Regions from separate parts of the Actinoplanes sp. 13 genome, predicted to be linked through region 2. Evidence: riboswitches for the same ligand, from Rfam matches in the RefSeq annotation. Region 2 holds a riboswitch; the other holds the start of a gene.
The links. Region 2 has a riboswitch for glycine ahead of AC0NH5_RS13460 (L-serine ammonia-lyase). Riboswitches for the same ligand answer to the same signal wherever they lie in the genome.
Positions count from the first base shown of each region.

Region 1: linked by a shared signal. The riboswitch ahead of gcvP (aminomethyl-transferring glycine dehydrogenase) and the one ahead of AC0NH5_RS13460 (L-serine ammonia-lyase) in region 2 are both predicted to bind glycine.

Region 1 is NZ_JBVYOQ010000015.1:114,777-129,287, forward strand. It holds gene AC0NH5_RS26535 (hypothetical protein) at 1-1,399, shown strand, start outside; gene AC0NH5_RS26540 (sulfite exporter TauE/SafE family protein) at 1,464-2,261, shown strand; gene AC0NH5_RS26545 (LysE family translocator) at 2,508-3,128, shown strand; gene AC0NH5_RS26550 (class I SAM-dependent methyltransferase) at 3,130-3,960, opposite strand; gene AC0NH5_RS26555 (DUF6226 family protein) at 3,970-4,578, opposite strand; gene AC0NH5_RS26560 (hypothetical protein) at 4,589-5,545, opposite strand; gene AC0NH5_RS26565 (class I SAM-dependent methyltransferase) at 5,844-6,467, opposite strand; gene AC0NH5_RS26570 (peptide deformylase) at 6,529-7,014, opposite strand; gene AC0NH5_RS26575 (sigma-70 family RNA polymerase sigma factor) at 7,075-7,650, opposite strand; gene AC0NH5_RS26580 (chorismate-binding protein) at 7,796-8,995, opposite strand; gene AC0NH5_RS26585 (DUF5999 family protein) at 9,117-9,317, shown strand; gene gcvP (aminomethyl-transferring glycine dehydrogenase) at 9,396-12,209, opposite strand; glycine riboswitch at 12,284-12,386, opposite strand; gene AC0NH5_RS26595 (alpha/beta fold hydrolase) at 12,461-13,234, opposite strand; gene mgrA (L-glyceraldehyde 3-phosphate reductase) at 13,351-14,346, shown strand; gene AC0NH5_RS26605 (nucleotidyltransferase domain-containing protein) at 14,501-14,511, shown strand, end outside.
Region 2 is NZ_JBVYOQ010000005.1:191,192-205,702, forward strand. It holds gene AC0NH5_RS13410 (DUF2867 domain-containing protein) at 331-1,275, opposite strand; gene AC0NH5_RS13415 (TetR/AcrR family transcriptional regulator) at 1,330-1,899, shown strand; gene AC0NH5_RS13420 (transcriptional regulator) at 1,909-2,877, opposite strand; gene AC0NH5_RS13425 (MFS transporter) at 2,958-4,157, shown strand; gene AC0NH5_RS13430 (dihydrofolate reductase family protein) at 4,366-4,926, shown strand; gene AC0NH5_RS13435 (DoxX family protein) at 4,923-5,336, shown strand; gene AC0NH5_RS13440 (MBL fold metallo-hydrolase) at 5,493-6,116, opposite strand; gene AC0NH5_RS13445 (S-(hydroxymethyl)mycothiol dehydrogenase) at 6,113-7,219, opposite strand; gene AC0NH5_RS13450 (cadmium resistance transporter) at 7,347-7,934, shown strand; gene AC0NH5_RS13455 (alpha/beta hydrolase) at 7,918-8,919, opposite strand; gene AC0NH5_RS13460 (L-serine ammonia-lyase) at 8,974-10,308, opposite strand; glycine riboswitch at 10,331-10,420, opposite strand; glycine riboswitch at 10,421-10,512, opposite strand; gene AC0NH5_RS13465 (DUF3800 domain-containing protein) at 10,623-11,606, shown strand; gene AC0NH5_RS13470 (PP2C family protein-serine/threonine phosphatase) at 11,684-12,847, shown strand; gene AC0NH5_RS13475 (calcium-binding protein) at 13,007-13,915, shown strand; gene AC0NH5_RS13480 (phospholipase) at 13,985-14,509, opposite strand.

The DNA of each region.
Region 1 (14,511 bases), on a different contig from region 2:
CCGGGTGCGCCAGGCCTACCGCACCGGGACGCTGCTCGACCTGGGCGGCGCGGCCGTGGACGGCTCGTTCCTCGCCGAACTGCTGCTCGGCGGCGCCGGCGCGATCACCGGCCGGGTGGCCCGCCTCAACCTCGAAGGCGCGCACATCACCGGCCTGCTCGACCTGACCAGCGCCCGCATCGACACCCAGCTGCGCCTGCGCCACTGCGTCTTCGACGACAGACTGCTGCTCGACAACGCCGACCTGACGTCACTCAACCTCGACGGCAGCACCCTGCCGGGCATCGAAGCCGAAGGAATCCGGGTGGCCGCGGTGTGCGCCATCCGCGACGCCACCGTCAACGGCGACATCTGGATGCTGCCCGCCACCATCGACGGGCCCCTCACCCTGGACCGATCCACGATCTCCGGCAGCGTCCACCTGCAACGCGCGTCCATCGGCGCCGTCCACCTGCGCGGCGCCCGCGTCGAGCAGGGCGTCCGGCTCACCGGAGCGCGCGTCGGCGGCGACGTCGACGTCGCGCACGCCCACTTCTCCGCCGCTCCCGACACCGGCATCGCCCTGAACTGCTCCGGCCTCATCCTGGGCGGCTCCCTGCTCGCCCACCACCTGCGTACCGACGGTGAGACCCACGTCATCGGCACTCGGGCCGGCGGCACCATGGCGTTCCAGGCAGTGACCCTGCGCTGCCCGGACAGCGCCGCCCTCCTCATGATCGAGGCAGAGACGGTCCTCTGCACCCTGCGCCTCACCGCGGACTCGGCCGGCACGATCAGCCTGCGCGACGCCCGCTTCGGCCGGCTCGTCGACGACCCGGTCAACTGGCCGCCGGCCTGCCGGGTCGAACTCGACGGCCTCACCTACGAACGCCTCACCCGCCGCTCCGAGGACGTGGTCACCTGGACCGCCCGGCAACGCCTCGACTGGATGGCCCGCCACGCCACCGGCTTCTCCCCCGGGCCGTACGACCAGCTCGCCGCCGCCCTCACCCGCGACGGCCGCGAACAGGAGGCCCGCCAGGTCCTCGTCGTCCGCGAACGCCGCCGCCACCGCGCGATGGGCCGGCTCGGCGCCGTCTGGGGAGCCGTCCAGGACGCCGGCATCGGCTTCGGGTACCGCCCGCTGCGCGCCCTGCTGTGTCTGCTCCTGGTGGTCGCCGCCGGAACCGGATGGTTCGCCTGGTCCGGCCCCCTCGACCCGGTGAAGCCGGACGAGTCGCCCACCTGGGACCCGTTCCTCTACACCGCCGACGTGCTGGTGCCGCTCGTGGACCTCGGCCACGACAAGGCCTGGGACCCGGTGGGCGCCGACAAGGCCGTCACCCTGGCCGTCATGGCAGCCGGCTGGATCCTGGCCACCACGGTGGTGGCCGGCGCCGGGCGGGCCCTGCGCCGTTGAAAGTGTCGCAACAACCGCTCTCTAGGATCCCGATCATGATCCGCGCGACGCCGGCGGCCGGCAGGTGAGCTGGCAGACCGGGCTCACCGGCTTCCTGGCCGGCCTGCTGATCTCCATCGTCACCTCCCCGGTAGGCGTCTCCGGCGCCGTCTTCCTCCTCCCCGTGCAGCTGAGCGTCCTGCACGTGCCCAGCCCCGCGGTGACCCCGACCAACCTGCTCTACAACGTCGTCGCCGGCCCCGGCGCCCTCGCCAGCTACCGCCGCAACGGCCAGCTCACCGGCCCCCTGGCCAGACTCCTGGTGATCGGCACCGTCCCCGGCGTGGTCCTCGGCGCCCTCATCCGGGTCTTCGCCCTCCCCGGCGCCCAGGCCTTCCGCCTGGTCGCGGCGGCCGTCCTGCTCCCCCTCGGGCTCTGGCTCTGCGCCCGGGCCGTCCGCTCCGACGTGCCCGACCGCCCGCCGTTGTCCCGCCGGACGCTGCTGACCCTGAGCCTCGCCACCGGCACCGTGGGCGGCATCTACGGCATCGGCGGCGGCTCCGTCCTCGGCCCCCTCCTCGCCGGGCGCGGCCTCCCGATGACCCAGATAGCCCCCGCCGCCCTCGCCGCCACGTTCGTGACGTCCATCGTCGGAGCCGGCACCTACGGGGTGATCTCCCTGAGCACCGCCGGAGCGATCGCGCCCTTCTGGTACCTCGGCGTCCTGGCCGGACTGGGCGGTCTGCTGGGCGGCTACCTCGGCGCCCGCCTGCAGCCGCACCTGCCCGAGAAGCTGCTGCGCCTGCTGCTCGGTGGGCTCGCCACCGCCCTCGCCGTCCTGTACGTCATCCAGGCCTTCACCCCGTCCCCCACCACCCCCTGAACGCCCGCACCGCCGCACCGCCGAACCGCCGATGTTCGTCGCCCGGCCTGGCTCAGCTGGCACTGGCGCATGATCCCCCGGCCGGGAGGCCTGCGTGAACGCCGGCACGCCCCACCCTCTCACCGCAGCCACGGCCCACTGCGAAGGCCGTACCACCAGAGGGGTCGTCGGCGAAGCCGTCGGTTGAGGTTTCGGTGCGGCTCGCCGCACTACCTCTAAGCCATCCTAGGATGATAGGGTCCTGCTGTGGACTGGAGTACCTACGGAACGTTCCTGCTTCTGGCGATCGTCGTCGTGGTGATCCCGGGACCGGACTTCGCGGTCGTCACCGGCAACACCGTCTCGGGTGGCCGAGCGCGCGGCATGTGGGCCGCCACCGGCGTAGGAACCTCGAACGCCGTTCAGGGCACCGCCGCGGTCATCGGCCTCGGCGCCCTGATCGTCAACGCCCAGCCGGTGTTCCAGACGATCAAGTGGGCGGGCGCGGCCTACCTGATCCATCTGGGGGTGCGGGCGCTGCGATCGGCGGTGCGCGGGGACTACCCCACCACGGTGACCGAGGGCGGTCGCGGCGCGGCGATCCGGGGCTTGCGGCAGGGCTTCCTGTCCAACATCACGAACCCGAAGGTCCTGGTGTTCTACCTGGCCGTGCTGCCGCAGTTCCTCACACCGGACGCCGGGCCGGCAGCGATGCTCGGCTTCGCGCTCAGCCACGCCCTGCTGTCACTGACATATCTCCTGCTGCTGACAGCGTTCCTGCACCGCGCGCGCCGGGTGCTGTCGCGGCGCCGGGTGCGGCGCGCGATGGACACCGTGACCGGCACCGCGATGGTGTTGTTCGGCGCGCGCATAGCCACGGAAAGCTGACCTACGGACGGCGCCAGATCCGGATCTCGCTCGGCGGCAGCTGCTCGGCGAACCGCGCGTCCGGCGCCGCCTCACGCAGCAACGACCGCAGGTCCCGCTCGAAGTCGGCGAGCCGGTCCGCGAACAGGTGCGGCGCCGAGTGCGACATCGAGAACGTCCACGCCACCAGATCGTCCTCGTCGCGTAGCACGACCTGACCGGCCGGGACGATGTGCCGTTCCAGGTCCACGAAACCGGCGCCCTCGATGACCAGATCTTCCCGGTCCGGGGTGACTCCGGCGGCGATCCGGCCCTGCCCGGCCCGCCGCACCGGCCCCAGATAGCGCCGCACCAGCTCGGCGATCCGCGGGTACGGCGGCGTGGGGAACGGCAGCGGCCCGGCCGGCGCGGGCGCGTCCTTCCAATCGGCGAGGTGCACGAACGCACCGCCCGGCTCGAGCATCTCGCGCACGGTCACGGCGACCCGGGCCCGGTCCATCCAGTGGAAGGAGGAGGCGAACACCACGGCTGGGAAGACGCCCAGCCCGGCGGGCAGGTCCTCGGCCCGGGCCGGCACCCAGCGGGCGTTCCTGATCCGGCGCCGGGCGGCCTGCCGGGCGGCCTCGGCGAGCATGCCGGGGTCCGGGTCGACGCCGACGACCTCGGCGAAGTGCGGCGCCAGCGCGAGGGTCACGGTGCCCGGGCCGCAGCCGACGTCGAGGAGCCGCTCATGCCCGTCGACCGCCTCGCTGATCGTCTCGGCGACGCCCGGCGCATAGGGGAGGCGGCCCCGCGGGTAGTGCGCGGCCGTCCCGGCGAACAGAGTCTCGTCCCACTGCCAGCCGACAATCACCCCACCAGGTTACTGAGCCAGCCAGCTCTGCCCGACGAACGCCTCGGCGCCGGCCGGCAGGGTCACCGGGGCGCCTGCCGCGAGCCGCCGGCACAGGTCCATCATCTCGTCGTAGTCGTGGGCGTTGTGCGCTTCCCCGCCGTCCGGCCACCAGGCGGCGTGCCAGCCGGCGCCGTTCACCCGCACGTACGGGCCCTCGACCACCGAGCGCACGGTGTTGTCGATCGCCTCCAGCAGGTCGGCCGACCCCCAGTCGCAGGCGTCGCAGCCGCAGTCCGGCAGCCGGCCGATCTCCAGGCCGGGCCGGGCCGCGGCGACTCTCAGAACGTCCGGTTCACCGTCGGCCACGGTGAACGACAGCGGCAACGTGCCGGGCCGCCCCGACCGAATCTCCCAGCCGGCGCCGGTCGCCGTGACACCCACCTCAGGCAGCGAGCCGAGCACGGACGCCCACACCCGGGCCCGCTCCCGCACGATCCGGTAGCGGCCCGGGTCGGTGACCCGGGAGTACTCCTCCGCGGAGGCGTCCCGGTCGGCGTGCGGGTTGGGCCACGACGGCAGGCCCAGCCCGTGCCACCGCTGGTCCACCCGGTCCTGGATCTCGTCCCACCCTGTCACGCCACACACCCTAGGGGCGGGTGGCCCCGGCCAGGTCGATCTTCGTGGCGTTGCCCGGCGCGCTGATCGGCGCGCCGGTCGTCACCTCGATGCGGGCCGCGACCCGCGCGGTGGCGCCCTCGACGAACTGCAGCACGTCGATCTCGGCGGCGGTCAGCTGCCCGCCGTCGATCCACAGGTCGATCACGATCGGCTTGTCGGCCGGCGCCGCGCCGAGGTCGTCGCCGAGCGACGGTTCGACGGCCGTGGCGATCCGCTTGGCCTCCGCATGCGCCTCGGCAGTCGTCGACGTCACGATCAGGTGCTTGCTGTCCGCGCTGTCGCGCACCACGTCGGCGCCTTCGAGCAGGTTGGTGGCGCCGGTGGTGAACTCGGCCAGCAGCTTCTTCTGCTGCTCGGTGTCCTCCGCCGGGGCAGTGCCCAGCGCGTAGCCCGCGGCCAGGTCGGTCGCCTGCTTGAGGTCGACCGACACCCATTCGCCGTCGAACAACGCAGCCGCCTCGGGCGCCCCGCCGACGGCTTCCTTGCGCAGCTGCGCCACGTCGGCCGGGGCGGCGCCGAACTTGGCGGCCAGCTCCGACACGGGCGCCTTCGCGTAGAGCATGCCGTCGACGAACCGGATCTCGGTGCCGGTCACGCCGCCGATCGTCGCCGCGATACCGGACCGGTCGTCGTCGGCGCCCTCGCCCGCCTTGTCGTAGGCGAGCGTGAACGAGGAGTTGAACACGGTCCGCAGGGCGGTCACGTCGTCCGGGTCGGTCGTCCGGGTCGCCGCGATCAGGTCGTCGGCGTCACCGGTCAGCTTCAGCGTGAAGCCGGCCTGCTGGGCGTCGGCGAGCTGCCGGGCCGCGTCGCGCAGCTCCAGCTTCGGCTCCAGCGCCTCGATCTGCTGCTGCGCGCAGCCGCCGGCGACGGCCAGGGTGGCGACACCGGCGAGGGCACCGGCCAGGAAACGCTTCGAGCGCATGGATCCCCGTTCTCACTGTCATCCGCCGCGGTGGCGGGCGCCCACAGCGTAAAAGCCTCGATCAACCCCTTTTTTGGTACGCCCATCCGAGTCCCGTGAGCCACACGCGACCCCCTGCCGGGCCGGGCCCGGCGACGCGACCGCCGGGCGGAGCTGCCCACTCACCCGGCGTGTGAAGTTACGGCTCGATCCGCACCGCGACTTCACACGCAGGACGGGATCACGTCCCGCCGCCGCGAGCATTGCGTGTGAAGTTACGCCCACATAGCGACCCCAACTTCACACGCTCCGTTGTGGCTCAGCGGGTGAAGACGGCGCGCCATCGGCCCGGCAGGCGCGAGTCCGGCGCGTCGACCCGTTCGACCGACACCTGCCGGACCCCGTCCACCGCGAACGCGTCGATCTCCGCCCGCGACAGCGGCCAGGGCGGCCCGTCGTGGCCGTCGGCGACCGCCGCCGCCGCGAGCACCAGCAGCATCCCGCCGGGCGCCAGCAGCGTGCCGGCCGACGCGATCGCCCGCGCCCGGATCGCCGCCGGCAGCGCCTGCACATTGTTGCTCTCCACGACCAGGTCGAACGCCTGCCGCCACTCGTCCGGCGGGTTCAGCAGGTCGGCGACCACGTAGTCCACCGGCGACGACGGGTGCCGCTCGCGGGCCAGCTCGATGGCGGTCGGAGCGATGTCGAACGCCGTCGTCACGTACCCCCGTTCCGCCACGTACTCGGCGTCGCGTCCCGCGCCGCAACCCACCACCAGCGCGCGCCGCCCGTCCCCCACCGGCAGCGGGAAGGCACGCAGGTGCGCGCTCGGCCCGGCCACGTCCCACGGCACCTCGGCCCGCCCGGCCCGCGCCTCGGCGTAGAGCGTCTCGAACCATCCGGTCGGCGTGCCCGCCGCCGCGATCTCCCGATAGGAGCTCATCACGCTCCCCCCGCGCGGCGCGGCGTCGTCGCGGCAACCCGCCGCAGGTCACTGTGCATGCTCATCGCGGCAGCCTCCGCAGCTCGCGGAGGGCCTGCCGGCGTACGTCGCCGGTGAGCGTGTCGATGTAGAGCCGGCCGTCCAGGTGGTCGGTCTCGTGTTGCAGGGCCCGCGCCAGGAACCCGCTCCCGGAGATCACCAGCGGCTCGCCGTGCTGGTCGTAACCGGCCGCGGTGACCGTCATGGCCCGCTTCGTGGCGAAGCCCATGCCGGGCAGCGACAGGCATGCCTCCTCGTCGTCCTGCTCCCCGGCGAGATCCGACAGCACCGGGTTCACCAGGTGCCCGACCTCGCCGCCCACGTTGTAGGAGAACACCCGCAGACCCACCCCGATCTGGGGCGCGGCCACCCCGGCCCGGCCGGGCTCGCGGACGGTGTCCTCCAGGTCTCGGACGAGCTCACGCAGCTGGGCGTCGAAGTCGGTGACCAGGTCGGCGGGCGTGCGCAGGACCGGGTCACCGAAGAGCCGAATCGGTCGTACTGTCATGTCCGGAAGGCTAGTCGGCGCTTACCTGCCGATGCCGTCCGGCCGGGGCCCGCCGAGGCGTTACGCGAGCAGGGCCGTGCGGTCCGGGCGCAGCATCTCCCGCAGTTTGATCAGCGACCGGCGGGTCTGGCTCTTCACCACCGTCACCGGCACACCCAGTTCTTCGGCCACCTGCTCCACGCTGAGGTCGGCGAAGTAGCGCAGCAGCACGATCGCCCGGTCCCGGGCCGGCAGCCGGCCGACCGCGGCCAGCATCGTCATCCGCAGTTCGGGGCTCATCGAGTACGCCGGCTCGCGCATCCGGCCCGGCACCGACTCCGTCGAGCTGCGCCGGCGCAGGTGGTCCAGGTAGACCCGGAACAGCGCCTTCTGCGCGTACGCCGCGACGTTGTCGCTGGCGGCCACCCGGCCCCAGTTCAGGAACAGCTTGGTCAGCGTGGTCTGGGTGAGGTCCTGCGCCAGGTGCCAGTCGTGGCAGAGCTGGAACGCGGCACTGTGCAGCCGCCCGGTGCACGCCTGCGCGAACCGGGCGAAGTCGTCCCGCGCGGCGGCACCGGGCGGCGCGGTGAGGCGCATCCGGATGCCGGACGAAGTGGTCCGGACCGGGGTGTCCGGTCGATCGAGTAGTTCAAGCATGTCGCCTTCTTCAGCCAGCCACGGGGGCTCCCACTGTGGACCGTCTCGGTGCGCGCGGTGGTCAACGTACGCGTCCGGGCCGCAGCGGTGGGGGCGCCCGGTGACCTTGGCACGCAACCGGTAGAGACGGCGGCGGAAGCGGCGGTCAGAGACCGGCCAGCGCGGCCCGGATCGGGCCGACCTTCGCGGCGGCCTCGTCGACCTCGGCGTACGGGTCGCTGTCCGCGGTGATGCCACCACCGGCCCAGGTGTGCACCCGGGTGCCGTCCACAGCCACCGTCCGGATCGTCAGGCCGAGATCGAGGTGGTCGTGGCCCAGCCACCCGGCCGCACCCATGCTCACCCCGCGGCCGACCGGTTCCAGCGCGGCGATCCGGGCCAGGGCGGCAAGCTTGGGGGCGCCGGTGACGCTACCGCCGGGGCAGACGGCCCGCAGCAGTTCGGCGAGGCCGACGTCGCCGTCGAGCGGTGCGGACACGACCGACTCGGCCTGCCAGAGGCCGGACCACTCGCGGACGGCGAACAGCTCGTCCACCCGGACCGGGCCGGTGCCGGGCAGCCGGGCCAGGTCGTTGCGCTCCAGGTCGACGATCATGATGTGCTCGGCGCGTTCCTTCGGCGAGGCCAGCAGCTCGCGGAGGCCGGCCGCGGTGGCCGGGCGGGTGCCCTTGATCGGCCGGGTCGACACCCGGCCGTCCCGGACCTCGATCAGGGTCTCCGGGGAGGCGGTGGCCAGCGCCCAGCCGTCGCCGGCGAGCAGCCCGCCGTACCGGGCGCCGGACAGGGCGGCGACCCGCCGCAGCGCCGGGACCGGGTCGCCGGTGTACGCGGCGGACCCGTGCCCGACCACATTGACGATGTAGACGTCACCCCGCCCGATCGCGGCGCGCACCTCGTCGACCGCGCCGGCGTGCTCCTCGCGGGTCCAGCTCTCCCGCCACGGTCCCAGCCGCCAGGCGCCGGGCCGCCCGGTGGGCTGCCGGGCGGTGGTGTGCCCGTAGACCACGGCATAGATGTCCGGAATGCCCGCCGCTGGCGAGGGTGGCCCGACCGTTCCCCCGGCCATCACGGATCCGGCATCCGCCGACACGTAGAGTGCTGCCCCGCAAATGGCGCCATCACCGAACGTCTTTTGTTTGTCATCCGTTCGGCCAAGGTTTCGCACCGGCAGTCCGTTGGCGGCGAGAAACGCGGCGAGAAGCTCACCAGGGTCACCGGGATCACCCCGATCCCACCGAAAGGCACACAACGCGTGGTGACGGGCTTGGCAGCCCCCCGGAAAAGCCGGCGGCGGACCGACCAGAGGTCGCGGAGAGTGGTCGTTGATCTCCGTCCCGTGGACCATGTATGACGCGAACGGCCCCGCGGATCCCGTCACCGGGTTGAACCGTTGTCGTTCGATGTGAGGTAACGTCCGTCACCGACTTTGTGAACCTTCACACAGCCCCCAAACGGAGATCACGAAGATGTGTCAGCACCAAGTTCCCTGCCCACCGGCCGATGCGATCGACCGCGAGGCTGCCCGGATCATCGTCACCTTCTGCGAGCAGGGATGGAGCCTGCTCTGCAACGGCGTCATCGTCTTCGAGGACACCGGCGAACTTCTGCCGGACGGCACGATGATCGAGCCGCACCGCGGCCCGGCCGTGCACGCCCTGGCCGCCTGAGGAAACCGCCACGGAGCGTGACCGAAGCGACGCGCAGGCCGCGATCATAGACGACCACGACCTGCGCGCCCCGTCAGCTCAGTCCTCGAACGCCTCCGGCGCGGGGCACGAGCAGACCAGGTTCCGGTCCCCGTACGCCCCGTCGATGCGGCGCACCGGCGGCCAGTACTTCGCCGCCCGGTCCACGCCGCCGGGGTAACCGGCCACCGACCGCGGGTACGGGTGGTCCCACTCGTCCGCCGAGACCGCCGACGCCGTGTGCGGCGCGTTGGCCAGCGGGTTGTCGTCCTTCGGCCAGACGCCGGCCGCCACCTGGTCGATCTCGCCCTTGACGGCGATCATCGCGGCGATGAAGCGGTCCAGCTCGGCCAGGTCCTCGCTCTCGGTCGGCTCCACCATCAGCGTGCCGGCCACCGGGAACGACATCGTCGGCGCGTGGAACCCGTAGTCGATCAGCCGCTTCGCCACGTCGTCGACCGAGACGCCGGCGGCCTTGGTGATCGGCCGCAGGTCGAGGATGCACTCGTGGGCGACCAGGCCGTTGTCGCCCGCGTACAGCACCGGGTAGTGCTCGCGCAGCCGCGCCGCCACGTAGTTCGCCGCCAGCACCGCCGAGGCGGTCGCCGCGGTCAGGCCGTCCGGGCCCATCATCCGCACGTACGCCCAGGAGATCGGCAGGATGCCGGCCGAGCCGTGCGCCGCCGCCGAGACCGCGTGGTGGTCGCCGGGCTCGCGCGGGTCGCCGGGCAGGAACTCGGCCAGGTGGGCGCGGACCGCGACCGGGCCGACGCCGGGGCCACCGCCACCGTGCGGGATGCAGAACGTCTTGTGCAGGTTCAGGTGCGAGACGTCGGCGCCGAACTTGCCCGGCTTGGCGAACCCGACCAGGGCGTTCAGGTTGGCGCCGTCGACGTACACCTGGCCGCCGGCCTCGTGCACCCGCTCGCACAGCTCGGCAATCGCGGTCTCGTACACCCCGTGGGTGGACGGGTAGGTCACCATGATCGCGGCGAGCGCATCCCGGTGCTTGTCGATCTTGGCGGCCAGATCCGTCATGTCGATGTTGCCGTCCGCGTCGCAGGCGACCACGACGACCCGCATGCCGGCCATCACCGCGCTGGCGGCGTTGGTGCCGTGCGCGGACGACGGGATCAGGCACACGTCGCGGTGCGCCTCGTCCCGGGAGCGGTGATATCCGCGGATCGCCAGCAGGCCGGCCAGCTCACCCTGCGACCCGGCATTGGGCTGGACACTGACCGCGTCGTACCCGGTGATCTCGGCCAGCCACGCCTCCAGCTGCGCGACCAGGGCCTCGTAGCCCTCGGTCCGGGTGACCGGCGCGAACGGGTGCACGTTCGCGAACTCCGGCCAGGTGATCGCCTCCATCTCGGCGGTGGCGTTCAGCTTCATCGTGCAGGAGCCCAACGGGATCATGCCGCGGTCCAGCGCGTAGTCCTTGTCCGACAGCCTGCGCAGGTACCGCAGCATGCTGGTCTCGGAGTGGTGCGTGGTGAAGACCGGGTGCGTCAGGTACTCGCTGGTGCGGGCCAGCGACCGCACCTCGCTCGCGGCGGGCTCGGCCGGCGCCGCGCCGAACACCTCCAGCACGGTCGCCACGTGGGCCGCCGTGGTCGTCTCGTCGACCGACACCGACACCCGGTCGGCGCCGACCGGCAACAGATCGATGCCCCGGGCGGCGGCGGCCTCGACCATCTCGGCCGCCCGGCCCGGCACCACCACGGTGACGGTGTCGAAGAACGCCCGGTGCGCGATCTCGACGCCGGCCGCGGTCAGGCCCCCGGCGAGCGTGCGGGCGTGGTCGTGGGTGCGCTGCGCGATCGCCTTCAGGCCCTGCGGACCGTGGTAGACCGCGTACATGCTCGCCATCACGGCCAGCAGCACCTGGGCCGTACAGATGTTGCTGGTGGCCTTCTCCCGCCGGATGTGCTGCTCGCGCGTCTGCAGCGCCAGGCGGTAGGCGGGCGCGCCGTCGGCGTCCTTCGAGACGCCCACCAGGCGGCCGGGCAGCGACCGCTCCAGGCCGCCGCGCACCGCCAGATATCCGGCGTGCGGACCACCGAATCCCAGGGGTACGCCGAAACGCTGCGTCGTGCCGGCCGCGATGTCCGCACCGATCTCCCCCGGGGCGCGCAGCAGGGTCAGCGCCAGCAGGTCGGCCGCCACCGTGACCAGGGCGCCCTTCGCGTGCGCCGCCTCGACCAGCGCGGCGTGGTCGCGGACCGCGCCGGACGCACCCGGGTACTGCAGGTGCAGCCCGAAGAACTCCGCCGGCAGATCCTCGCCCGCGTCCAGGTCGACCAGCCGCACGTCGATGCCGAGCGGCTCCGCCCGGGTGCGCAGCACGGCGAGGGTCTGCGGGAACGTGTCAGCGTCCACCGCGTACACGGTGCTCTTGCTCTTCGACGCCCGCCGGGCCAGCGTCATCGCCTCCGCGACGGCGGTCGCCTCGTCCAGCATCGACGCGTTAGCGGTGGTCAGCCCGGTCAGGTCGGTGACCATGGTCTGGAAGTTCAGCAGCGCCTCCAGGCGCCCCTGGCTGATCTCCGGCTGGTACGGCGTGTACGCCGTGTACCACGCCGGGTTCTCCAGCACGTTCCGCTTGATCACCGCGGGCGTGTGGGTGCCGTAGTAGCCGAGCCCGATCATCGAGGTGGCCACCACGTTGCGGCCCGCGATCGCGCGCAGCTCGGCGATCGCCTCCTCCTCGGAGATGCCCGCCGGCAGGTCCAGCTCGCCGCGGAAGCGGATCGACGAGGGGATCGCGGCGTCCATCAGCTCGTCGAGAGAGTGATGCCCGATCGCCTTGAGCATGTGGGTCTGCTCATCCGGGTCCGGACCGATGTGACGGGAAACGAACGGCGACGATGTCATGGGCGACTCCAGGCTCGAGAAGGTCGACATGCAACCTCCCCCTCTGTCATACCCAGCTAGGCATTTCAGAGTCGCCTGCCCTCGCGGTCCTTTTGCCTGAGAGGTTCCGGGGAGGATTTGCCCCTTCGGCGCCGCACGACCGGTGATCGGCCGTATGGTCTCTCCCGCGCGGGTGTAGCCGGCAGTGTCAACCTACCAGCGGATCTTCGCCCGAGCCGCTGTGCGTGCGGTCACTGTGAGAAACGCCCGCCTCAACCGGTGGAGGCGAGCATCAGTCGCGCCGTGGTTTCCGGGTCCTCGAACATCGGCAGGTGGCCGATGCCGGGCAGCATCTCCACCCGGGCGCCGGGGACCGCCTCGTACTCGCGGGCCCGGGCCGGGTTCCACCGCGGATCGGCCGCGCCGAAGATCACCAGCGTGGGTACGGCGGTGGCGAGCGCGATGAGCCGGTCCGGGACGCTGCGCTCGGCGATGTAGTCCGTGTTCGCGCGCAGCACCGCCTGGAAATCGTCCCAGCCGATGCCCCGCAGCTCGGCCACCGCGTCGTCCGGGATCTCCACCGGGCGGGCGCACGCCGCCCGCAGCCCCTGACGGACCATCGCGTCCGTGCGGACCGCCCACAGCAGGCGCCCGAGCGGCGGGCCGGTCAGGATCCGCAGCACAGCCGGCTGCGGCAGGAACGCGTACACGCTCGGGCCGGTGCTGATCAGCGTGAGCGCGTCGACCAGGTCCGGGCGCTGCTCGGCGAGCGCGGTGGCGACGTAGCCGCCGCTGGAGTGCCCGGCCACCGCGATCGGCCCGCCACCCAGGTCGTCGAGCATTGCCGCCACCCGCCGAGCCTGGCCGGGCACGTCGAAGGAGGGCGGCGCCGGCGACCGGCCGCACCCCGGCAGATCGACCCGGATCACGTGGTGCCGGGCGGTGAGCGCCGGCACCATCGGGCTCCAGCAGCCGTTCGCAGCGCCGGAGCCGTGCAGGAGCAGCAGCGGCGGCGCGGCCGCCGGGCCGTCGTGGACCACATGCATACCGGTGATGATGCTCTCCCGGGTGCCGCCCCGTCATCGCCGAACGTCGCGCGCGGCCACGATCGGCGGCACGGCATCATGGCAGGGGCAGCGCATCCGCAGAGACGAGGAACCACGTGACGTACACCCCCGGCGACGACCGCTACCAGTCCATGACGTACCGCCGCGCCGGGCGCAGCGGCCTCCGGCTGCCCGCGCTCTCGCTCGGCCTCTGGCACAACTTCGGCGACAGCCGCCCCCTCGACCGGCAGCGCGCCATCGTGCGCCGCGCCTTCGACCTCGGCGTCACCCACTTCGACCTGGCCAACAACTACGGGCCGCCGCCGGGCAGCGCGGAGAGCAACTTCGGCCGGCTGCTCGCCGGCGACCTCAAGCCGTACCGCGACGAGCTGATCATCTCGACCAAGGCCGGTTACACGATGTGGGACGGCCCGTACGGCGACTGGGGCTCCCGCAAATACCTGGTGTCGTCGCTCGACCAGTCGCTGCAGCGCCTCGGCCTGGACTACGTCGACATCTTCTACCACCACCGGCCCGACCCGGACACCCCGCTCGAGGAGACGATGGCCGCCCTGGACGCGGTGGTCCGCTCCGGCAAGGCGCTGTACGTCGGCATCAGCAACTACAAGAGCGCCGGGGCCGCCGAGGCCGCCCGGATCCTGCGCGAACTCGGCACCCCGCTGCTGATCCACCAGCCGTCCTACTCGATCCTCAACCGCTGGATCGAGCACGACCGGCTGCTCGACACCCTGGAGGAGGCCGGCGCCGGCTGCATCGCGTTCAGCCCGCTGCAGCAGGGCCTGCTCACCGACCGCTACTTCGGTGGCATCCCGGACGACTCCCGGATCCGCACCAGCGTGTTCCTGAACGAGAGCGCGCTGGACGACCAGACCATGGGCCGTCTGCACGCCCTCAACGACATCGCGAAGCGGCGCGGCCAGTCCCTGGCGCAGATGGCCCTCGCGTGGGCCCTGCGCGACCCCCGGATGACCAGCCTGATCATCGGGGCCAGCAGCGTCGAGCAGCTGGAGTCGAACATCGCCGCCCTCGACGCCCCGCAGTTCAGCCCCGCCGAGCTTGACGAGATCGACGGCACCGTCCTCGACGTGTGAAGTTGAGGTCGCTCTGTGGGCGCAACTTCACACACACGCTCGGGACGAAGCTTGCGTGTGAAGTTGAGGTCGCTCTGTGGGCGCAACTTCACACGCAAGCTTCGGGCGGTGAAATCGGGTGCCTGGGGGCGGTCGCGCCGTACTGTCGGCAGCCGTGATCGAACT
Region 2 (14,511 bases):
GATCATAAAACCGCGGCCCGCCGCCGTCGCACGCCCCGCGACGCGCTTTCTGCTGATCAGCCCTTCTTGTGGTACGACCCATCACCGGTCCCGTAGCGTCACCGCGACCGGCCTGCCACGCACGGCGCTGCCGCGCCCGCCGGGCTGACCTGCCGTGCCCGGCCCCACCCCACCGCGCACCGTGGGGACTTAAGGTGCGCTCCGCACCCGAAATCACCACGCACGCTCGCCAACCAGGCAGCGTGGGGACTTGGGGTGCGCTCCGCACCCGAAATCACCACGCACGCTCGCCAACCAGGCAGCGTGGGGACTTGGGGTGCGCTCCGAGCCCTAAATCACCACGCGCTTGACGTCGGGGTGTGTGGGGGACACCGCGGTTCGGGCGGCGCGGCGGAGCATCGCACGGACCACATAGGGGTGGAACAGGCGGACCAGTCGCAGGTAGTGGCCGCCGGTGGCGTGGGTTGCCACTGTCACGGTCGTGAAGTCCCGGCCGGGCGTCACCAGCACGCCGGCCCGGAATCGCACGTGTGACTGATCGGCGCCCAGCAGCACCTCCCGCTCACCGCGCGCCACCGTGTCGAACGCCGACCGGTCGCCGCGTTCGATGCCGAACGGGGTCACCAGCGCGTTGCGCAGCCGCAACAGCCCGGCGACCAGGGCGGGCGGATCCTGGAAGACCCGGTCGGCCCAGTCCTGCGGGTCGGGACTCACCCCGGGCGGAACGCGTACGGCGTACGCATCGGCCAGGTCTGGATCTGGTATCGCCTCGTGCAGCAGCGCCGCCTCGTCCGGCACCGGCACCGTCCGGACCCGTGACGGCGCGAACGCGACCACCATCCGCGCCCGCAGCGGGTATCGCACCGTCCGGGTGCCGGCGGCGTTGTCCAGCAGGTGCTCCAGCACCGCGTCGTGGCAGCTGCGGACGACCGCCGGCCACAGCAGCCGCATCAGCCCGGCCGGCCGGGCCACCAGACGGTGCCGCAGCAGGCAGGATCCGGCATCGATCGGTTCCACCGTGAACGTGTGGGTGCCGACCAGGCCGATCCGCGGATCGAAGGTCGCTTCCACCCGGCGCCCCGGCTCATAGCCCGTCACCCGGTAGCGCACCGGCCCGTGCCCGCCCATGGCGCCCAAGCCGAGGTCGCGGTCGAACCGCATCGGCGGCCAGCTGCGCGACGGCCAGAGCGGATCGTCCACCGAGCCGATCCGGTCGAGCAGCCGCCCGACCTCCTCGGCCGGCGCGGTGATCACACGTTCGTGCACGTTCTCCATGGCGATCAGGCCTCCATACGGTCCCGTATGTTTTCCGTACTGTAGCGTATGGACATGGCCTCGACCCGCCTCACTGTCGACGACTGGACAGCCGCGGCCCTGGAGGCGATCGGCCGCGGCGGCCTGGCCGCCGTCGCCGTCGAGCCCCTCGCCGCCCGCCTCGGCGCGACGAAGGGCAGCTTCTACTGGCACTTCGCCAACCGGGACGCGCTCATCGAAGCAGCCCTGCACCGCTGGGAACGCGACCACACCGACGCCGTGATCGCCCAGGTCGAGACCCGGCCCGACCCGCTCGCCAAGCTGCACCTGCTCCTGTCCACGGTGCTGGAGGCCACCGCACTCCCCACCGCCGACTCGATCGAACTCGCCATGCTCGCCACCGCGGCACATCCGCACGTGGCACCAGTCCTGGCGCGCGTCACCGAACGGCGCGTCGCCTACACCGCGTCGCTCTTCGAGGCCCTCGGGCTCCCGCCGGCCGAGGCCCGGCACCGGGGCCTGCTGGCGGTCAGCGCCTACCTCGGGCTGGGCCAGCTGACCCACGCCGCCCCGCGGGCGGTGCCTTCCGCCGCCGACCGCGGGGCGTACGTCGACCGCGTGGTCCAGCTCCTGACGGCCCGGTGAGGGCGGACCCTAAGGCTCCGACTGCATCCGGACCAGGTCGTCGCCGGTGCCGCTGCGGTAGTACAGCACCGAGCGCCCTGACCGCCGCCGGCTGAGGAGTCTGGCGTCCAGCAGCACACGCAGGTGACCACCGACCGAGCCGAGCCCGGCCCCGGTCAGCGCGACCAGTTGGCTGGTGCTCATCGGGGTGTCCAGCGCGGCGAGGACGGCGGCCCGCACCGGTCCGAGCAGCCGGGCCAGCGCCTCGGGCGTCGCGCCGCCCCGTGCGGGAGCGAGCAACCCCGAGCACGGATAGACGACGGCGAACCGGTTGTCCTGCGGATCCGACGCCACCCAGCCCCGGTGGGCAGTCGCGGGAACGAGGACCAGCTCGGCACCGGCGAGGTCCCGCGGCGGGTGGTCGTACGTGTTGATCTGGAGGCGACCGTCGCCGAGCCACCGCATGCCGGGCCGCATGCCGTCCAGCGCCGCAGCCCAGCCGCCGGAGCTCAGCTGCTGCGTGCGCGCCACCACGTCGGCCTCGAACGTCCGGCTGCGCCGCGGCCAGTCCGGCTCGACGCAGCGGCGCCAGACCCACGACAGCAGACCGGCGACCCGTGCCCCGCCGTCCGGCGCCGTCAGCACCTCGGGCACCGGCCCCTGCACGGTGATGGCCAGGTCAGCGAGGAAGGCGGCAGGCGTGGTTGCGCGTACCCTGTCCAGCTCGTCGTCGATGGACCGGTCGCCGGGCCGCGGCGGCACGGTCAGGAACCCCGGCATCCAGGTCCGCCGGAACGCCACTGCGGCGAACGTCGCCGCGAACGGGTCCGCCGCGACGCGCTCCCGGAAGGCGGCCCGGTGTTCCGCCGTCCCCCCGCCCGCGCCGACCGGCGCCGGCCTGCCGATCAGCATCTTCAGGCAGGCGACCGTCTCGGCCAGCGACGACACCGCGAAGCGGCTCCGCGCGAGGGTGTCCGAGCCGACCAGCCACACCCCCACGCCAAGCCCCCGTCCCGTGCCACGTTTCGTCTCCACATGAAACTCTAGGACCGCTGCGGCGGCATGCCGAGACTGCCGTCATGAACACGTACCGGGAGTTGTTCCGCGCGCCGGAGTTCACACCGCTGTTCGCCGCCGCCTCCGCCACGGTCGCCGCGCGTACGGTGAGCGGCCTGGCCCTCGCCACCCTGGTGTACGGGGCGACCGGCTCCCCGTTGCTGTCCGCGCTGAGCCTGTTCGGCTCCTCGTTCGCGCAGGTGATCGGCCTGTTCACCGTGTTGTCCGCAGCCGACCGGCTGCCGCCCCGGGAGGCGACGGCCGGCATCGCCGTGCTGCTCGCCGCAGGCACCGCGATTCTGGCGCTACCCGGGCTGCCCGCCTGGGGTGTCGTGGTCGCCGTCCTCGGTATCGGGCTGGTCAACTCGGTCGCCGGCGGGGTGCGCTGGGGACTGCTGCACCAGATCCTGCCGGCCGGGCACTACCTGCTGGGCCGGTCGGCGTTCACCATCGCGGTGGGCACCATGCAGATCGCTGGGTTCGCCGCGGGCGGCCTGCTGCTGACGGTGGTGTCGCCGCGCCAGGCGCTGCTGCTCGCCGCCGGACTCAACCTGGTCGCCGCGGTCGTGGCCCGGCTCGGGCTCTCCGCCCGAGCGCCGCGCGCCACCGGCCGCCCGTCGATCCGCGGCACCTGGCACGTCAACGCCCGGCTGTGGAGCGCACCGGCGCGGCGCATCACCTACCTCGCGATGTGGGTGCCCAACGGCCTGATCGTCGGCTGCGAGGCGCTGTTCGTCCCGTACGCGCCCGCGACGGCCGGCGCGCTGTTCGTGGCCACCGCCCTCGGGATGCTGACCGGCGACGTCCTCGTCGGCCGGTTCGTCGCGCGCCGGCACCGGAGGTGGCTGGTCACGCCGCTGCAACTGCTGCTGGCCGGACCCTTCCTGCTCTTCGCACTGCCGCTGCCGGCCGGCCTGGCCCTGGCCGCCGCCGCTCTCGCCGCGACCGGTTTCAGTGCCGGGCTGCTCCTGCAGGAACGCCTGCTGGCCGACATCGGCGACGACATCCGCGGCCAGGCCCTCGGCCTCCACTCGGCCGGCCTGCTCGCGATGCACGCGGTCGGCGCCACCCTGGCCGGCGCCGTGGGTGAGATCCTCCCGGCCGGCAGCGCGATGGCGGTCATGGCGCTGGCCTCGCTGGGCGCCACCGCGCTCCTCACAGCGGCGGCCCGCCGCCTGACCGGGCCGCCGGCCGGCGTCAGTCGACCCACTGCGATGCCCTGACCCCGGGTCCGCGGCTTGTCGCCGGGCGGCGCGTCGAACTCGGGCGGCCGGGCGTGCTCGACGTATGCCTCGACTGTGTTCGGACGCAGGCACACCTGACCACCCGGCTGCGTGGGGCCCGGCAGTTCCTGGCCTTCGGGCGAGTTGCCGCGCATACGCTGACCGTCGACCGGTTGCACTTCACAACCGGTCGGGGTAGCGTCGCTGCATGGCAAAGCTGATCTATTCCATGATCACGTCCGTGGACGGCTTCGTGAGCGACCCGGACGGAGAGTTCGGCTGGGGCGCGCCCGAGGAGGAGTCGCACCGGTTCATCAACGATCGGATGCGCGAGTTCGGCACCTTCCTCTACGGCCGCCGGATGTACGAGGTGATGACCTACTGGGAGACCGCGGACACGCTGCCCGACCAGCCGGACTTCATCGTCGAGTGCGCCCGGATCTGGCAGGCCGTCGACAAGGTGGTCTTCTCCACGACACTCGCCGAGCCGGTCACGGCGCGCACCCGGATCGAGCGCTCCTTCGACCCGGACGCGATCCGCAAGCTCAAGGCGGAGTCGGAGCTCGACATCACCGTCGACGGCCCCACGCTGGCCGCGCACGCGCTGCGCGCCGGGCTCGTCGACGAGATCCAGCTGATCGTCGGCCCGGCGATCGTGGGTGGCGGGCATTCGTTCTACCCCGACGGCCTGCGGGCCGAGCTGGAGTTGCAGGACATGCGGCGGTTCAGCAACAGCGTGGTCTATCTGAACTACCGCGTCGTCAAGTGATCGTTCTTCAGGTCCTGCTCGGTGCCGCCCTGCTCCTCGCCGGGACCGGGCACCTGACGTTCGCGCGCGCGGAGTTCCAGGCGCAGGTGCCATCATGGCTGCCGCTCGACCCGGACTTCGTGGTCCTCGCGTCCGGTGTCGTCGAGGTCATCCTCGGTCTGGCCCTGCTCGCCACCTGGCGGCAGCCGGCCCGCGGCCTCGTCGGCGCCGTCACCGCGGTGTTCTTCGTCGCCGTCTTCCCGGGCAACATCGCCCAGTTCGTGGAGCAGAAGGACGGGTTCGGGCTCGACAGCGACGTCGCCCGTGGCGTCCGGCTGCTCTTCCAGCCGGTTCTCGTCCTGTGGGCGCTGGCGGCGACCGGCGCGATCGGGACCCTGCGCAGTCTCAGACGGTCACGCACCCGAAGCTAGCGCGAGAGCCGGCCACACAAGAGCAGCGGGTCGGCCGCACCGGGAGCACGCGGGTCGGCCGCATGCAAGCACGGGAGCCGGCCGCGCGGCGCGGGAGAACGCGAGCGGAGCCGCCGCGAGCCGCAACCCGAGCAGGCTGCGGCTCAGCGGCGAACGTCAGGCCGGCGCGTCGAGGCGCCGGCGTTCCGCACCGATCGTCGTGTCGTCGCCGTGCCCGGTGTGGACCACCGTCTCGTCCGGGAGCGCGAACAGCTTCTCCCGGATCGAGGCCACGATCAGGTCGGCGTCCGAGTAGGACCGGCCGGTCGCGCCCGGCCCACCGTTGAACAACGTGTCGCCGGTGAAGACCTCACCCAGCTCGGCGACGTAGAGGCAGACCGCCCCGGGCGCGTGCCCCGGCGTGTGCAGCACCGTGAGCGTGGTCGCCCCCGCCTTGATCTTGTCGCCGTCGGTGAGGTCGGTGTCCCAGGCCACCCCTTCGCCGTGGGTCAGCTCCCACAGCGGCCGGTCGCCCGGGTGCAGCAGGATCGGCGCGCCGGTGCGTTCGCGCAGCGCGGGGGCCACCCGGACGTGGTCGTCGTGCGCGTGGGTGCAGATGATCGCGCTGACCTGGCGGTCGCCGACGACGGCGAGGATCGCGTCCACGTCGTGCGGGGCGTCGATCACCACGCATGCCGCGTCGTCGCCGATCACCCAGATGTTGTTGTCCACGTCGAACGTCTGCCCGTCCAGGCTGAACGTTCCGGACACCACCCCGTGGCCGACCCGGGCGCGGCTCACAGGACCACCACCGAACGCAGCACCGGGTCGGCGTGCCCGTGCATCCGGCCGAACGCGGCTTCCACGTCGCCGAGGCCGATCTCCTCGGTGACGAACGTGTCCAGGTCGAGCCGGCCCTGCTTGTAGAGGTCCACCAGCATCGGGAAGTCGCGGCCGGGCAGGCAGTCGCCGTACCAGCTGGACTTCAGCGCGCCGCCCCGGCCGAACACGTCGATCAGTGGCAGGTCGGGCACCTTCATCTCCGGTGTCGGCACGCCGACCAGCACCAGCACGCCGGCCAGATCGCGGGCGTAGAACGCCTGCTTCCACGTCTCGGGACGGCCGACCGCCTCGATCACCACGTCCGCGCCGTCGGCACCCTCGTACGTCTCGGCGGCGATCCGCTTGATCTCCGTCACCGGGTCGGTCCTCGACGAGTCGACCAGGTGGGTGGCGCCCATCGTGCGGGCCGTCTCCAGTTTCCGGGCGTCGATGTCGACCGCGATGATCGGGCTCGCGCCGGCCAGCGCCGCACCGGCGATCGCGGCGACGCCGACGCCACCGCAGCCGATCACCGCCACCGACTTGCCGCGGGTCACCGCACCGGTGTTGATCGCCGCGCCGATGCCGGCCATCACGCCGCAGCCTAGCAGGCCGACCGCCGCGGGCCGGGCGGACGGATCCACCTTGGTGCACTGCCCGGCGGCGACCAGGGTCTTCTCGGCGAACGCGCCGATGCCGAGGGCGGGTGACAGCTCGGTACCGTCGGCCAACGTCATCTTCTGCTTCGCGTTGTGGGTGTTGAAGCAGTAGTGCAGGTCACCGCGCTTGCAGGCCCGGCACTGTCCGCAGACGGCACGCCAGTTCAGCACCACGAAGTCGCCGGGTGCCACCTCGGTCACGCCGTCGCCGACGGACTCGACCACGCCGGCCGCCTCGTGGCCGAGCAGGAACGGGAAGTCGTCGTTGATGCCGCCCTCCCGGTAGTGCAGGTCGGTGTGGCACACCCCGCACGCCTGGATCCGCACCACCGCCTCACCGGGGCCGGGATCCGGCACGTTGATCGTCACCAACTCGACCGGGGCGCCCTTGGCACGTGCCACAACGGCTCGGACCTGCTGCATCTCGACATTCCTCTCGGCCGGGCGACATGAGCGATCAATCGCTCAGGATAGTCACTGCGGCGCCGCCGGTCTCGATCACCGGCGGGTGTCACCGCCCGGAACGCGCCGTGCCATGCTGTGGCTTGTCATGAGCCTGGGCATCATCGGTCAGGCGGCCGGTCTGTTCGCCGTCACCAACGTCGACGACATCCTGATCCTGGCGTTGTTCTTCGCGCGGGGCGCCGGCCACCGGCACACCACCCGCACCATCCTGGCCGGGCAGTACCTCGGGTTCGCGGGGATCCTGGCGGTCGCGGTGGCCGCCGCGTTCGGCGCCACGTTCCTGCCCGACGAGGCGATCCCCTATCTGGGGCTGCTCCCGCTGGCGCTGGGCGTCAAGGCCGGCGTCAGCGCCTGGCGGCACCGCCACGGCGACGCCGAGGAGCAGACCGGGAGCGGCGCCGGCGCACCCGGGATGCTGGAGCTCGCGGCGGTGACCTTCGCCAACGGCGGTGACAACATCGGCGTCTACGTTCCCGTGTTCGCCACCGCCGGGGCCGGTGCCGTCACCGCGTACGTCATCGTGTTCCTGATCCTGGTGTCGGTGTGGGTGGCCGCCGGCCGATTCTTCGCCACCCGGCCGGTGATCGCGAAGGCGCTGAGCCGCCGGGGCCATGTGCTGCTGCCGATCGTGCTGATCGGGCTGGGTCTGCTGATCCTCATCCAGGGTCGCTGAGCAGGGCCGCCGCCATCCGGTCCAGGACCGCGCCGCCGGTCGCGCTGAACGGATCACCCAGGCACCCGTGCGCCGCGTCCGCCTGGAAGTGCACGTCCACCTGGACGCCGGCCGCCCGCAACTGCTCGGCGTAGGCCTCCCCCGACGCCCGCAACGTGTCGGCCTCGCAGTTGACGATCAGCGTCGGCGGCGTGCCGGTGAGATCGCCGTTGGCGGGGAACGCGTACGGATCGGTCAGCAGTTCCGGATTCCCGCCGACGTAGTGCAGGCTCATGTCCGCCACCCACTTCGGCGAGAAGAACCCCGCCCCCGGGAACTCCCGGACGATCGCGAACTGCGAGGCCGGCCAGTCCGGCAGCTCCGCGTGCAGCGCCGGATAGATCAGCAGCAGCGAGGCGGGCAGCGGACCGGCGCCGTCGCGCAGGCGCTTGGCCACCCCGGCGGTCAGATTGCCGCCCGCGCTGGCACCGCCGAGGTGCAGGCGCCCGGCGGGCACGCCGAGCCGGCCGGGGTCGGCGACCGCCCAGTTCCACCCGGCCAGGACGTCGTCGGAGCCGTCCGGGAAGTGGCTGCCGTGCAGGGCCTTGCGGTATTCCACGGTGAGCACCGAGCAGCCTCGGGCGGCGAGGGCCAGGCCGACCCAGTGCGCCTCGGCCATCGCGATCGTGCCGCTGACGAACGCGCCGCCGTGCACCCACACCAGCGCCGAGCGAGCGTCGCCGAGACCGCGGTACAACCGCGCCGGCTGGGCGCCGATGCTGAACTCGCTGACCTCGACGGTGGACAGCTCGGGGAAGCGGGCGAACAGCTCGAGGTCGGTGGGCCCGGGATAGGGCAGATCACCGCCCACCTCCAGCATCCGGACGAAGTCGGCCGCGGCCGGCAGGTCCCGGCCCATGGCCCGGGCCAGGACCGCCCGCTGGACCGGACGGGGCATCCGGCGGATGACCCGGAGCGCATGGCCGCGCAGGGTGGCGGGGTTCATGCAGCGAGATTACGGCGGCCCGGCACGGAATCGGTCCCGCCACTCAGCCGCCGCTCAGCACTCGATCACGTTGACGGCCAGACCGCCCCGCGCGGTCTCCTTGTACTTCACCTTCATGTCGGCGCCGGTCTCCTTCATGGTCTTGATGACCTTGTCGAGGGAAACGTGGTGCCGCCCGTCGCCGCGCAGCGCCATCCGCGCCGCGGTGACCGCCTTGACGGCCGCCATCCCGTTGCGCTCGATGCACGGGATCTGCACCAGCCCGCCGACCGGGTCGCAGGTGAGCCCCAGGTTGTGCTCCATCCCGATCTCCGCGGCGTTCTCCACCTGCTCCGGGGTGCCGCCCAGCACCTCGGCGAACCCGGCCGCCGCCATCGCGCAGGCCGAGCCGACCTCACCCTGGCAGCCCACCTCGGCGCCGGAGATCGACGCGTTCTCCTTGAACAGCAGCCCGATCGCCCCCGCCGTGAGCAGGAACCGGACCACCCCGTCGTCGTCCGCGCCGGGCACGAAGTCCCGGTAGTACCGCAGCACCGCCGGGATGATGCCGGCCGCGCCGTTGGTGGGCGCGGTGACCACCCGGCCGCCGGCCGCGTTCTCCTCATTGACAGCCATGGCGTACGCGGTGAGCCACTCCATCGCATGCTCGGCCGGCCGGCCCGCGGCCCGCAGCTGACGAGCGGTGGCCGCCGCCCGGCGCCGCACCTTCAGCCCGCCGGGCAGGATCCCTTCCGCGTCCAGGCCCGCGTCGATGCAGTCGCGCATCACCGACCACAGGAGCAGGAGCCCGGAACGGATCTGTTCGGGCGATCGCCACGCCGTCTCGTTGGCGAGCATCAGGCGCGCGATCGACAAGCCGGTGGCCCCGGTGAGCGACAGCAGCTCGGCACCCGTGGTGAACGGGTAGAGCAGGGACGTGTCGTCCGCTCGTACCCCAGCCGGCCTCTCATCCACGACGAAGCCGCCGCCGACCGAGAAATAGGTCTTGCGCAGCAGCTCGGCGCCGTCGGCGGCGAGCGCGGTGAAGATCATGCCGTTGGGGTGGCCGGGCAGCGTCCGCCGCCGGTGCAGCACCAGGCCGACGCCGGTCCGGCCGCCGTCCGGCAGGGTCAGCACGCCCGCGTCGCGGATCCGCGCGGCCCGCTCGTCAGCGGTGGCCACGTCGACGGTCTGCGGGTCCGAGCCCTCCAGCCCGAGCAGCACCGCCTTGGGCGTGCCGTGACCATGACCGGTGGCGCCCAGCGACCCGAACAGCTCGGCCCGCACCGTCGCGACCGGCAGCCCGGCGAGGTGCCCGGCGAACAGGCGCGCGGCGCGCATCGGGCCGACGGTGTGCGAGCTGGACGGGCCGATGCCGACCGAGAAGAGGTCAAAGACGGACACGGCCATGCGGAGGCTCCCTTGGCTGGGCCTCCCCCGCTCTGTCATGGGGCCTGAGAGCTTCACCGCCGGGGCGGCTTGCACCTTGGGCGCGGCAGGACTGCCGGCTTTCCAGAGTCGCCTGGCCGCAGCGGTACTTTGTGCCTGAGAGATTCTGGGAGAGAAGTTGCTCCTTCGGCGCCCCCACCAGGGGGTCTCTCCCGCAGCGGCGGAAACGGCGAGTGTTGAGTTGTCGGTGCCGAGCTTACCCGGCCGGGGCCGCACCCAGTCATCCGCGGATAATCGCGTTGTCGGATCAAGCGCCCGGGGCCACCATGAGCAGCATGGGGTCGGGTGTGCGGTCGCCGCTGCAGGGCGGGCTGCCGCCGCCGGCCGTGGTGTCCGGACCGGTCGTCGAGATCGCCTGTGACGAGTCCGGGTTCTCCGGGACCAACCTGCTCGACCCGGCCACCCCGGTGATCACCCACGCGAGCGTCGACCTGAGTGTGGCCGAGGCCGGGGAGCTGATCGCGACGCTGGGGTCCGGCCGGTTCTCGCCGCACGAGGTGAAGTCCGGACAGTTCCTGCGCCGGCCGGCGGCCGGCGCGGCGCTCGAGTGGTTCCTGACCGCGCTGCGCGGCCGGGCGTTCGTGCACCTGGTCGACAAGGAGTTCTTCCTGGCCAGCCGGGTCGTCGACCTGCTGCTGGCCGAGCCGTCGTACACCGCCGGCACGCGCCTGGCGCAGGAACAGCGCCCGGCCGCTCTCGCGCTGTACCGGGCCGGGCGCTCGGCCGGCAGCGCCTGGGACGACTTCCTGCGGGCCTTCGTGCGCATGGTGCGGATGAAACGTCGCGGGCCGTTGCAGCAGTCCACGGCCCAGTTCCTCCAGGCCCGCGACGTGCTGCGCGGCAACGGGGCGGACGCCGTCCTCGACCAGCTCGACCCTGCGCGGGTGTGGGACGTCCTCGCCCGCCTGGACCGCGAAGACAGGTCGATCCCGCCGCCGCTGGAGCCGCTGCTGCCGGCCCTCGCCGAGACCGTCCTGTCCTGGAGCGGCGGGCGGCGACAGGTGCTGGTGGTCCACGACGAGCAGAGCGCGCTCACCGCCGACCGGCTGACCCGGCTCGGGCAGGCGTTGGCCGCTACGATGCCGCGGGGCGTGTCGCCGCTGGCCGGGCTGGTGATGACGGACTCCCGCGACGATCCCCGGGTGCAGGTCGCCGACCTGCTCGCGGGCACTGCGCGGCGGTCCCGCGAGATCATCGACGACGCGTTGCTGCGGCCTCTGCTGACGACGACCTCAGGGGGCGACGGGGCCGAACCATGATCGCCGCGGTAAGGCGATCGGGTGCGCCGTTTCCTCCGGCGCCCGCGAAGGGCAAGATGGTGCTGATGCTCTCGTCGATGGAGGCCGTTCGCCGGCTCATGGATCTGCGGCACCGTGGACGGGCCGAGGACCTGCCTGCGGTGCTGGCGGCGGCTGCCCCACTGCTCGACGCGGAGTCCGCGACGGTGCTGCTGGTCGACTACGGGCAGCTGGCGCTGCATCCGCTGCGCGGCACCACGCTCGACGGCCCGGGCGCGATGACGGTGGAGGACACCCTCGCCGGCCGCGCGTTCACCTCGGCCGAGCAGCAGTGGTCCGACGAGGGCGACGGCGGCCGGCTGTGGCTGCCGCTGCTGCACGGCGCCGAACGTCTCGGCGTGCTGGAACTGCGGGTCAAGGCGTACCCGCCGGTCTCCACCCGGAACGACCTCGAGGTGATCGCCGCCCTGGTCGCCGAGTTGATCGCCAGCCGGCGGTTCTACGGCGACGCGGTGGAGCACACCCGGCGCCGGCTGCCGATGCAACTGGCCGCGGAGATCATCTGGAACCAGCTGCCGCCGCTCACCTTCGCGGTCGACGGCACCATGATCACGGCCGTGCTCGAGCCGTGTTACGAGGTCGGCGGCGACGCGTTCGACTACGCGGCCAACGGCGACGTGCTGCACGTCGCGCTCTTCGACACGGTGGGCCACGGGATCAGCGCCAGCGCGCTGACCACGCTGACGCTGAACACGTACCGCAACGCCCGCCGCTCGGGGCTCTCGCTGACCGACACCTGCCGGTCGATCGACAAGTGGATCCGCGCGCAGTACCCGGGGGCGTTCGTCACCGCTCTGCTGGCCGAGCTGGACGTGCCGACCGGCGTGTACCGCCGGATCAGCGCCGGCCACCCCGCCGAGCTGGTGCTGCGCGGCGACCGGGCCATGCCCGCGCTGCCGACGCCCAACACTCTCCCGCTGGGCCTGGGCCACATGCTCTCCCGGCCGCCGCACGTCGTCGAGGAGCAGCTCGAACCGGGCGACACACTGGTCTTCTACACCGACGGCATCACCGAGGCGCGGGACGTCACCGGCGAGCTGTTCGGGGTGGACCGGCTCAGCGAGTTCCTGATGGAGACGCTGCGCCAGGGCGCCTCGGCGCCGGAGACGATGCGGCGCTTGATACACACCATCGTGTCGTACGAGGAGGGCGAGCTCCGCGACGACGCCACCGCCGCGATGCTCCAGTGGCGGCGGCACTGACCGCCCGTCGACCCGGTGCGGCGAACCTACGAGGCGTCCGTTCGTCCACTTTGAGTCGGAGTCCGGTAGGGCGGGGTCGCGACGCGACGACTTTTCGGATACTCATGTGATCACGCGCCGCGCTTCCGACGCGCGGCAGTCGATCACACGGGGATTTGCATGTTCAAGATCACTCGGATCACCAGGTTTGCCGGTGGCATCGCCACGGTGACCGCCGCCGGCGTCGCGTTCACCGCGCTGCCGGCCCAGGCCGCAGCGACCGCCACCGCTGTGGTGGTCGCCCCCGGCAGCGTCCGCTTCAACGCCGCGCCGGGGCAGGTCAACAACCTGAGCATCACCGCGCAGGACCTGATCGTGACGTTCGACGACGACGTCGTCATCACCGCCGGGGCCGGCTGCGTCCAGGTCGCCGATGACCCCACCCAGGTCACCTGCGACCTCGGTGCGCCCGCCACCGCGTCCGCCCTGGCCGTCGATCTCCGCGACGGCGCTGACACAGTCGGCAACGCCACCGGCTTCGCGCTGTCCGCCTCCGGCGGGCCGGGCAACGATCAACTCTTCGGTGGCCCGGGCGCCGACCTGCTCGACGGTGGCGCCGGCGACGACGCCCTCTACGGCAACGACGGCGACGACCTGCTCCTGGCCGGCGCCGGCGGCGACGAGCTGATCGGCGGGCTCGGCGCGGACCTGCACGACGGTGGCGCCGGGCGCGACGAGGCCTTCTACTCCGAGCGGTCGACCGGCATCGTCGCCGACCTCGACAACGCCCGCGGCGACGACGGCGAGCCCGGCGAGGGCGACTCACTGCTGCGCGTCGAGGACATCACCGGCACCGTCGCGGACGACGTCCTGACCGGCAACAGCAGCGACAACTCGCTGATCGGCAGCAGCGGACAGGACACTATCGCGGGTCTCAGCGGCGACGACTACCTCGAGGGGGGTCAGAGCGAGTTCGACGGCCCGGACGCGCTGAACGGCGGCGCGAACCGGACCTCGGCCGGTGACACCTGCCGGCTGAGCCTGGCCGGTGGCACCACGGTCAACTGCGAAACCGTCACCGAGGGCTGACGCCCGGTCCCGGGGAGCGGTCACCGCTCGCTCCCCGGGACATTCTCACCGCACACCCGAAAGCCTGGATCACCCGGCCGCGGCGAGCGCTTCCGACTTGATCCGGGCGGCTTCGGCGATGTCGGCCTCGCGCACCGCGGCAACCGAACCGAACACCGAGACCGCCTGGTAATACGTCCAGGCCAGGCTGGTGCAGGCCGGCCGGACGACGGAGTTGTAAGTGGCGCATTTGCGCTTGAGGTCCTCGTGGAAGGCGCGGTCCACCCGGCTCTTGTTGGCGGGGAAGGCGCCGATCGCCTTGTAGTTGCGGTACCCGAAGTCGTGGCGGTGGCAAGAGAGCCGGAAGTCGAAACCGAGCGGGTTGTCCGGGCTGGACGAGCAGTAGTCGGTGCTCCAGTCGAAGCCGTAGGCGGACCAGGCCCCCTGGTTGCCACGGGCGGCGTTCCAGCTGTGGTAGCCGGCGACGCCGGTCTGGGTGAACGACGAGAGGACGGCAGGCTTGTCGGCGGGGGCAGCCTGGGCGGGAGCGCCCCAGCTGATGACCGCCACCGCGGTGCAGGCGGCGGCGAGCAGGACACGGATCGACGAGGACATCG